DNA from 4 places in the Streptomyces sp. NPDC059010 genome. Region 3 is predicted to be linked to each of the others. Evidence: riboswitches for the same ligand, from Rfam matches in the RefSeq annotation. Region 3 holds a riboswitch; each other region holds the start of a gene.
The links. A riboswitch is a leader RNA that binds a small molecule or an ion and turns the genes downstream of it on or off. The one in region 3 is predicted to bind cyclic di-AMP.

Region 1 (2,192 bases), on a different contig from region 3:
CGCAGGTGCTCGGCACGTACTGCCTCGGTGGCACCCTCACCTCCCGTCTGGACAAGGTGCTGCGCGAGGAGAAGGGCTACACCTACGGCGTGCGCGCCTTCGGGCAGGTCCTGCGCTCCGCCCCGGACGGCACGGGCGCGTCGATGCTCGCCATCAGCGGCTCCGTCGATACCCCGAACACCGGCCCGGCCCTGGACGACCTCTGGAAGGTCCTGCGCGGCGTCGCCGGCGAGGGGCTCACCGACGCCGAGCGGGACTTCGCCGTGCAGAACCTCGTCGGGGTGGCGCCGCTGAAGTACGAGACCGCCGCGTCCGTGGCGAACACGCTGGCCGACCAGGTCGAGCAGCACCTGCCCGACGACTACCAGGCGAAGCTGTACCAGCAGCTCGCCGCGACCGGCACCGTCGAGGCCACCGCCGCGGCCGTGAGCGCCTTCCCGGTGGACCGGCTGGTGACGATCCTCGTCGGTGACGCGGCCGAGATCCACGGGCCCGTCGAGGCCCTCGGCATCGGCGAAGTCACCGTCGTGGCGGCCGAATAGCGGACAGGCACGGCGCGGGGCGACGGCACGCGCGCGTAGGGGCCCTGGTGACTCACCGGTCACCAGGGCCCCTTTATGCCCGAATTGAGGGAGAGGCTGCCTGTCTGGCCTGTGGGATGCGCTACAAAACCCGTGATCCGTTTGGGTATTGAAAGACGTCCCGCTTAGCGTCTTCCGGGCTGTCCGTCAGGCACTGCGCCGCGTCCGCGGCACCGGTCAGCCATCGCCGAGTCCCCGTACGGCGCAAGCCAGGGGAGCCGGGGACCCATCGAAGTCCCTGGGGTGAATCGGACGCCCGCGCCAGTCGCGAGGGGGTCCGTAGGAGACCTTCCTGCTCCGAACCCGTCAGCTAACCCGGTAGGCGAGAGGGAAGGAAAGGACCAGCCTCTACATGGCGTTCACCTGCGCCACCGGGAAGAACCGCGCCTCCGGGAAGCACCGTCGTCCCGGCCGGTTCGAGCGCACCACCGCCCGCGCGGCGGGCGTCGCCGCTCTCACCGCCACCGGTGTCATAGGCACTCTGGCCGCTCCGGCGCTCGCCGCCGAACCCGCCGCCGAGCAGACCAGCCTCATCCCGGTCATCACCATCGACAACTCGATCGCCGACCAGATCGCCGACCAGGCGGCCGCGCAGGAGGAGGCGGCCCAGGAGGCCGCCGCCCTGAAGAAGGCCGCCGAGGAGGCCGCGCGCAAGAAGGCGGCCGAGAAGGCCAAGCAGGAGCGCGAGGCCAAGGAGCGCGCCGCCCGTGAGGCCGAGCGCAAGCGCCTGCTGTCGTACGTCGCCCCCATAACCGGCTCGTACGTCTCCACCGGCTACCTGGCCGGCGGCGCCGTCTGGTCCTCCGGCAGCCACACCGGCATCGACTTCCACGCCGCCAGCGGCACCTCCGTGCACGCGGTCGCCTCCGGCACCGTCGTGGAGGCCGGCTGGGGCGGGTCGTACGGCAACCAGATCGTGATCAAGATGAACGACGGTACGTACACCCAGTACGGCCATCTGTCGTCCATCGGCGTCTCGGTGGGCCAGAGCGTCACTCCGGGCCAGCAGATCGGCCTGTCCGGAGCCACCGGCAACGTCACCGGCCCGCACCTGCACTTCGAGGCGCGGACCTCGCCGGAGTACGGCTCCGACATCGACCCCGTCGCCTACCTGCGCTCGCACGGCGTGAACATCTGACCCGCACGTCCCCTCGAAGCCCCGGCTCCCCGAGCCGGGGCTTTCGGCGTTTCGGAGACGATCGGCTGACCAAAAAATATCCATGGATTCCGGCCCGCCGTCGGAAATTCCGGCCGGTTGCCATAGAGTCACTGAACACACGTCATTCGTCGACGTTTCACGGGGATTAAGGCGGAGGTCGGTCATGCGTATTCCGGCGCATTCGGTATGCACGGCGATCCGGGACGACATCGTCGCCGGTGTCTACGAGCGTGGCGGCCGGCTCACCGAGGAACTCCTCGCGCGCCGCTACGGAGTCTCCCGCGTCCCCGTGCGTGAGGCCCTGCGCACCCTGGAGGCGGAGGGCTTCGTGGTGACCCGGCGGCACGCGGGCGCGTGCGTCGCCGAACCGACCGAGGAGGAGGCCGCCGACCTGCTGGAGATGCGCCTGCTCCTGGAGCCGCTCGGCGCCGCCCGGGCCGCCCAGCGGCGCA
Region 2 (2,192 bases), on a different contig from region 3:
CGCGCCGGTTGCCTCCGGCGGTTGGGCCGGGGATGCCTGCGGCGGCCTGTGTCCCTGAGTGGGGGTTCGCGTGGCGCCTGCGGTGTGTGGGTGGGGCGGGGCCGCGGGGGTGTGTTCACGGGCACGCGCGCGTGGGGGATTTGTGGGCCACGCGCGCGTGTGTGTGCCTTAGGCGGGGCGGAGGACGCTGTGGATTGCGGACTCTCCGTCGTAGTAGATCGATTCCTCGCGGACGTAGGCGCCGGGCTTCGGGGCGTGGATCATCATGCCGTTGCCTATGTAGAGGCCCACGTGGGTGATGTCGTCGTAGAAGAAGACGAGGTCGCCGGGCTTGGCGTTGGCCAGGGAGACCGTGGTGCCGGCGTTGACCTGGTCGTAGGTGACGCGGGGGATGTCGACGCCGGCGGCCTTCCAGGCGGCCTGGGTGAGGCCGGAGCAGTCGTAGGAGTCGGGGCCGGTGGCGCCCCAGACGTACGGCTTGCCTATCTGGGAGCGGGCGAAGGCCAGGGCCTTCTCGGCCTTGGTGGCGTACGAGGAGTCCGAGGAGGAGGGGGCCGAGGTGCCCGAGTCGGCCGGCGGCTGGGTGGTCTCCTGCTGCTGGGCGGCCTCCTGGCGCTTGCGCTCGGCCTCTGCCTCCGCCTGCTGGCGGGCCAGTTCCGCCGCCTTGCGGGCGGCCGCCTCCTGCTTGCGCTTCTCGATCGCGGCGAGGCGTGCCTTCTCCTCCGCGGTCAGCTTGGAGAGGAGTTCGCGGGCGTCGGACAGCTTCGTCTGGACCGTGGACTTGGCCGTCTGCAGGTCGGTCTGCGACTCGGTGAGCGTTTCGAGGCTCTGGGTGGCCTCCCGGCGCTTCTTCATCGTCGCGGACTGCTGCGTGAAGTAGTCGTCGACCGCCTCCTTCTGACGGCCGGTCATACGGTCCATCAGCTGGGTCTGGTCGAAGTAGTCCTGCGGGGTCTCCGACAGGAGGAAGGTCGCCGTGTCGGGGGCCGCGGCGCCGGTGCGGTACTGGGCGGCGGCGGACCGGCCGAGTTCCTCGCGGGCCTCGTTGAGCTCCTGGGTGCGCTTGGCGACGTCGTCGAGGAGGGTGTCGACGCGCTTGCGCTGCTTCGCGGTCTTCTCCTTGGCCGCGTTGTACTTCTCGGTTGCCGTCTCCGCCTGGCGGTAGAGGTCGTCGACTTTCTTCTCGACCTCTTCGAGGCTGGGCTTGTCGTCGGTGGACGGGCTCGCGTTGGCCGTCTGGGACAGCAGGGCCACGGACGTGAGGGCCGCCGTGGCGAGGGCGGGGGTCCGTATGCCTGCTACGCGCGGCCCAGCGGGACGCGACTTGCGGTGCGACGCCAAGGGAGGCGACTCCTTCCGTGCTCCGCCTACCGAGTTAGCTGTCGGGTTCGGGCGGGTGGATCGGAAGGGTTGCCCTACGGCCGGTCCCCTGGCGGGTCCGGGCCGATTCACCCCAAGTTCGGTGGGTCCCCGGCTCCGGCTGCGGTGGCGTACCGGACTCGGCGGAGGCCGCGCGGCCCGGCGTCGTTCGCCGGTGGAGGTCGTGCGGCCTGTCCGGCACGGTAGCCAACTCGTGTGGTGCCTGTGAAGGTTGATGTTCGATATGCCCGATACATTTTCGTGACCTTGAGTCAGGGAGCTGTGGGCGGTCGTCCATTCGTGGGTTCCTGTGGGGGCTTGGTGGGGTGGGGGTGTTTTGGGTTGGATGGGGTTTCTGTTCGGCTTAGGGCGGAGTGCGGTCGGGGCGGAGCGGGTGATCTTCGAGGGATCTTCGGGGGTCTTTTTTCGGGCTGTGGAGGGGTGGGGTTCTCGGCCGGTGGTTTGGGTTTGGGTGGCCGTTGCGGACTGTGACCAGGTGGTTCTGTAGGGCGAGGGGGTTGCCGGGTGGGCGGGAGTGGAAGATCGTCGCGGTTTGGAACGGGCGATGTTCTCGGGGTGGCCGCGGGCTGTCAGTGGGGCGCCCTAGACTCGGAGAGCGATGAGCAGCCTCTTTGACGACAGCTTCCTGGCGGACCTCCAAGCCCCCCGCGGCCATGAGGAGGGGCCCCCGCCGCCCGAGGACGATCACGCTCCGGAGTCGGTTCCGGACGATCTGTTCGGCGGGAAGTTCGACGTGCCACCGGACCGGGACGGCCACTACCGCGACGGTGCCCCGCGGCCGGTCATCGACGCCGCCGCGCTGCTGGAAGGGC
Region 3 (2,192 bases):
CTGCGGACTGCTCAGCGGGCTCACCCAGGAGTCCGGTTCGGTCGACCTGGACACGGGCGTCGAGGAGGACTCGCCGTCCGAGGTGTCCGGATCCTCCGGATTGCTCGATTCGTCCACGTCGTCTGGGTCGTCCGAGTCCAAGGGCTCGTCCGGCGGCTCCAGCGACTCCGACGACTCCGGCGACCCCTCGAAGTCGCCCAGCGGCTCCTCGGACACTTCGTCCGAATCCTCCCAGGATTACTCCGCTTCTTCCTCTTCACCCTCTTCGTCTTCTTCATCCCCTGAGGCCGACAACTCCTCCAAGTCCGACACGTCCTCCGGCGCAGATGTCTCGCAGTCGCCCGACAGCTCCCCCACGCTGACGCCCGACAGTGACAATCAGGACAACTCCGCACAGGACGAGGGCTCCTCGGGCCTGGTCGACACCGGGGCGTTCGACGTCGGAACGGACGACACGGCGGCCGACGCCGAGGCCGGCACCGGGCGCCACCGCGGCCCCAGCGCCGACGAGAGCGAGGGTGCCGACAGCGCCACCAAGCCCTCCGGTCGCCACGCCTCGTACACCGTCCGCGCCGGCGATACTCTCGCCTCCATCGCCGACTCCCTTGACCTCGACGGCGGGTGGCGCGCGCTGTACAAGGCGAACAAGAGCGCCATCGGTGCTGACGCGGACCACATCTTCCCCGGTCAGACCCTGGACGTCCCCGCCGAATAGGTACCGAACAGGGCGAAAAACAGCCGGAGTTCGCGTCACGGTTCGCGTGTAATGTCCGTTTTGAATGCAGTGAGAGATAGATCTCAGAAGCCCTGATCGTCTTTGTAATTCCGGGAATCGCTTGTCTACGGTCGTGATCGCTCGTCACCACGAGCCCCGGCTGCCGCAACGCCGAATCCTGCCAGCGGCCGTACGGGAACAGTCGTCGCGTAAAGCGCCGTAGGCAGGAGCGGGGGACCCAAGGTTTGCGCCGGGTCCGGCAGTTGAGGCCCTTCGGGGCCGGACGGCCGGAGTCGGCTTGGGGTGAAGCCGCGCAACGGGAGCCGAGAGGCGAGCGTGCGCGGCCGGGCAACTCAACCGGCCCGAACCCGACAGCTCACCTCGCAGGCGTCGGTGAGGGGATCTCTCCATGCTGTTCTCCAGCAAGGGCAAGCACCGTCGTCCGTCCAAGGCCGCTCGCGCCATCGCCGTCGTCGGCGTCACCGGTGCCGCCGCCGTCGCCGCTCCGCTGATGGCCGCAGGCAGCGCCTCCGCCGCCACCACCTCCGAGTGGGACGCCGTCGCGCAGTGCGAGTCCGGCGGCAACTGGTCGATCAACACCGGCAACGGCTACTACGGCGGTCTGCAGTTCTCCGCCTCCACCTGGGCCGCGTACGGCGGCACGGCGTACGCCTCCACCGCCAACCAGGCCACCAAGGCCCAGCAGATCGAGATAGCCGAGAAGGTCCTCGCGAGCCAGGGCAAGGGTGCCTGGCCGAGCTGCGGTGTCGGCCTGTCCGGCGCCTCCCCCAGCGGCTCCTCCTCCAGCGGCTCCTCGCAGAGCAGCGAGAGCACCACCCGCTCCTCCGAGCAGCAGTCGGCCTCCCGCTCCACGGACCGCCCGGCCGCCAAGAAGAGCACCAAGACCGTCACCACCCCGACCGGCAAGAAGGTCAAGAAGGGCGACGGCGAGTACAAGGTCGTCAAGGGTGACACCCTCAGCTCCATCGCCGAGAAGCACGACGTCAAGGGCGGCTGGGAGAAGCTCTTCAAGCTGAACAAGGACATCGTCGAGGACGCGAACCTGATCTACCCGGGTCAGCAGCTGCACCTGAAGTAAGGGCCGCGCCCGAAGTTGTACCCGGGCGACAGCTGAACCACAGCGCCCTCACATCCGTGGAAGTGAGAGTGAGGGCGTCGTGAGGTTCACCCCCGTCCCCACGAACTCCCCGCCTCGGTGCGTCTTCCCCCGTACGCACCGGGGCGGGGCTTTTTGTACCGTGTCTTTGTTTCGTTCGGAAACAATTTACTCTCGGTTCTGTCCACGGGGCGGTCGACCAGTGGCTGAAGCCCCGGAGCCGGTTAGGCTCGTCTCGCAGTACCCACCACGGTCTGCGTACCCGCGTCACATCCCATGAAGGAGATGCTCGTGCCGTCCATCGACGTCGTCGTAGCCCGGGAAATCCTGGACTCCCGAGGCAACCCCACGGTCGAGGTC
Region 4 (2,192 bases), on a different contig from region 3:
CGGATGCCGGACGGTGTTCCATGTGGCGTCGCCGTTCCGTATGCCGGAGAAGATCAAGGACGGCCGTCGGGAGATGGTCGACCCTGCCCTGCTCGGCACCCGCAACGTGCTGGCGGCGATCGAGCGGACGCCCACGGTGGAAAGGCTCGTCCTCACCTCCACCGTGGGCGCGATCTTCGGCGACTACGCGGACGTCCTGGCCATGGACGACGGCGTGCTGTCGGAGCGGTACTTCAACACCACCAGCACGGTGGAGAACAACCCGTACCACTACGCCAAGACGGTCGCGGAGCGGGCGGCCTGGGACGCGGAGGCAGCCCAGGGCCGCTGGCGGATGGTGTCGGTCAACCCCGGCCTGATCCTGGGCCCCTCCCTCACCCCCGCCTCGGAGTCCGGCAGCCTGTTCCTGCTGGAGGAACTGTTCAAGGGCTACTTCTTCTACGGTGCCCCGGACTTCAGCTTCACCACGGTCGACGTGCGCGAGGTGGCCGATGCGCACATCGCGGCGGCGGAGAACCCGGACGCGAAGGGCCGTTACATCCTCGCCGCTCCCACGATGACGTCCTTCCAGGAGATGTCCCGCATCATCCTGAGCCGCCGTCCCCGCGACCTCCGCCTGCCGCGCACCGCGCTCCCGCACTGGCCGGTACGCATCCTGGGGCCGGCCTTCGGACTGACCCAGGACTACATCCGGGGGCACCTCGGCATCCGCTTCCGCGTCGACAACAGCCGCAGCGTGAGCGAACTCGGCATCACCTACCGCCCGATCGAGCGGACGGTCCTCGATCACTACGAGGCGTGGCGGAGCCGACGCACCGCGCAGTGAGCCAGGCCCTCTTTCCGCCCCGAGCGTCGAAGGTCACAAAAACGTATCGGACATTTCATACGTCAACCTTCACGCGAGTCACACAAGTTGGTTAGGTTACGCCTCAGGCCGCACGACGACCTCCGGCGAACCCGCCGGGACGCGCGGCCTCCGCCGAGTCCGGTGCGCCCGCATGGGCCACTGGAGCCGGGGACCCAACCGAACTTGGGGTGAATCGGCCCAACCGCCTTTCGGGGCAAGGGCCGTAGGGCAAACCTTCCGGACAACCGCCCGAACCCTCCCCCAGAGCCTTAACGGCCTGGGGGGACCCCCACCGCTAACTCGGTAGGCGGAGCACGGAAGGAGTACGTCGCCCATGGCGCCGGAACGCACCGCGCGTCCGGGGGCATTGAGCCTCCCCGGCATGCGCAATTCCGCACTCGCATCGGCGGCCCTCACCTCAGTGGCCCTGCTCGCCCAGACGGCCAACGCCGCCCCCTCCGCAGGGGACGACACGCCGAGCCGCGAGGAGGTCAGCCGACGGGTCAGCTCCCTCTATGACCAGGCCGAATCCGACACCGGGACCTTCAACGCCACCCGCGCGTCGGCCACCGGCCCCCGCAAGCGCGCCGACCGGCCGACGGACGCCGGACGCGGGTACGGCGCCGCGGGCCGCGCCGATGACAGCAGGCGCAGCGACCCCGCCCTCGACAACGTCACCCGGCAGTGGTTCGACGCGGCCCGCTCCCAGCTGGGCCCGACAGTCCCGGCGGCACTGCCGCGCGACAGAATGCCGGACCGCCCCACCGGCACACGGCCCGCACGCCAGCCGGAGCGCGCGCTGGAGGGCCTCAGCGACCTGCCACTGCAAGCACCCGGCCGGGCCGCCCTGGAGCTGCCCGCCGCGCCGATCGCCGAGCTGCCGCCCGCCCCGGCCACGACAGCGACAGCGACAGCGACAACGGCACCCATCCCGGAGCTGACCGCCGGCCCCGTCGCCGCCCCGAGCGACTCGATCACTCAGACCGCCCTCGCCCTGCCCGCCCCAACCGCCGAACCCACGGCGACCGGGTCGGCAGCCGGTTCAACAGGCGGTTCAACAGGCGGTTCAACAGGCGATCCGCAGCAGCGATCCGCGCTGCGGACGACCAAGGAACAGAACCAGCGCAAGCTCGGCCGGGCCCGCGACCTGCTCGCCGCCTACACCGGGCAGCAGCAGAGCACGACCCTCACCGCGCTCGACGCCCCCCTTGACCTGCCCGCCCCGACCCAGCCCTCGGCCGAGACACGGTGGGAGGCGCTGCAGGACATGGGACCGGCCGACCTGACCCCGGTCCCGGCCTACACGGCGGCCTGGGCGGCCACAGCAGGCTGGACCGGCACCGCG

Region 1: another riboswitch for cyclic di-AMP. It lies ahead of ACFWYS_RS03880 (M23 family metallopeptidase); the one in region 3 lies ahead of ACFWYS_RS18135 (transglycosylase family protein).
Region 2: another riboswitch for cyclic di-AMP. It lies ahead of ACFWYS_RS01615 (NlpC/P60 family protein); the one in region 3 lies ahead of ACFWYS_RS18135 (transglycosylase family protein).
Region 4: another riboswitch for cyclic di-AMP. It lies ahead of ACFWYS_RS11415 (C40 family peptidase); the one in region 3 lies ahead of ACFWYS_RS18135 (transglycosylase family protein).

Annotation. Positions count from the first base shown of each region.
Region 1 covers NZ_JBHYJA010000003.1:22,325-24,516, forward strand. The annotation lists gene ACFWYS_RS03875 (M16 family metallopeptidase) at 1-542, shown strand, start outside; cyclic di-AMP (ydaO/yuaA leader) riboswitch at 757-921, shown strand; gene ACFWYS_RS03880 (M23 family metallopeptidase) at 934-1,719, shown strand; gene ACFWYS_RS03885 (GntR family transcriptional regulator) at 1,904-2,192, shown strand, end outside.
Region 2 covers NZ_JBHYJA010000001.1:326,688-328,879, forward strand. The annotation lists gene ACFWYS_RS01615 (NlpC/P60 family protein) at 169-1,341, opposite strand; cyclic di-AMP (ydaO/yuaA leader) riboswitch at 1,350-1,515, opposite strand; gene pcrA (DNA helicase PcrA) at 1,979-2,192, shown strand, end outside.
Region 3 covers NZ_JBHYJA010000015.1:84,105-86,296, reverse strand. The annotation lists gene ACFWYS_RS18140 (transglycosylase family protein) at 1-715, shown strand, start outside; cyclic di-AMP (ydaO/yuaA leader) riboswitch at 921-1,120, shown strand; gene ACFWYS_RS18135 (transglycosylase family protein) at 1,125-1,814, shown strand; gene eno (phosphopyruvate hydratase) at 2,124-2,192, shown strand, end outside.
Region 4 covers NZ_JBHYJA010000009.1:59,670-61,861, forward strand. The annotation lists gene ACFWYS_RS11410 (NAD-dependent epimerase/dehydratase family protein) at 1-826, shown strand, start outside; cyclic di-AMP (ydaO/yuaA leader) riboswitch at 968-1,173, shown strand; gene ACFWYS_RS11415 (C40 family peptidase) at 1,230-2,192, shown strand, end outside.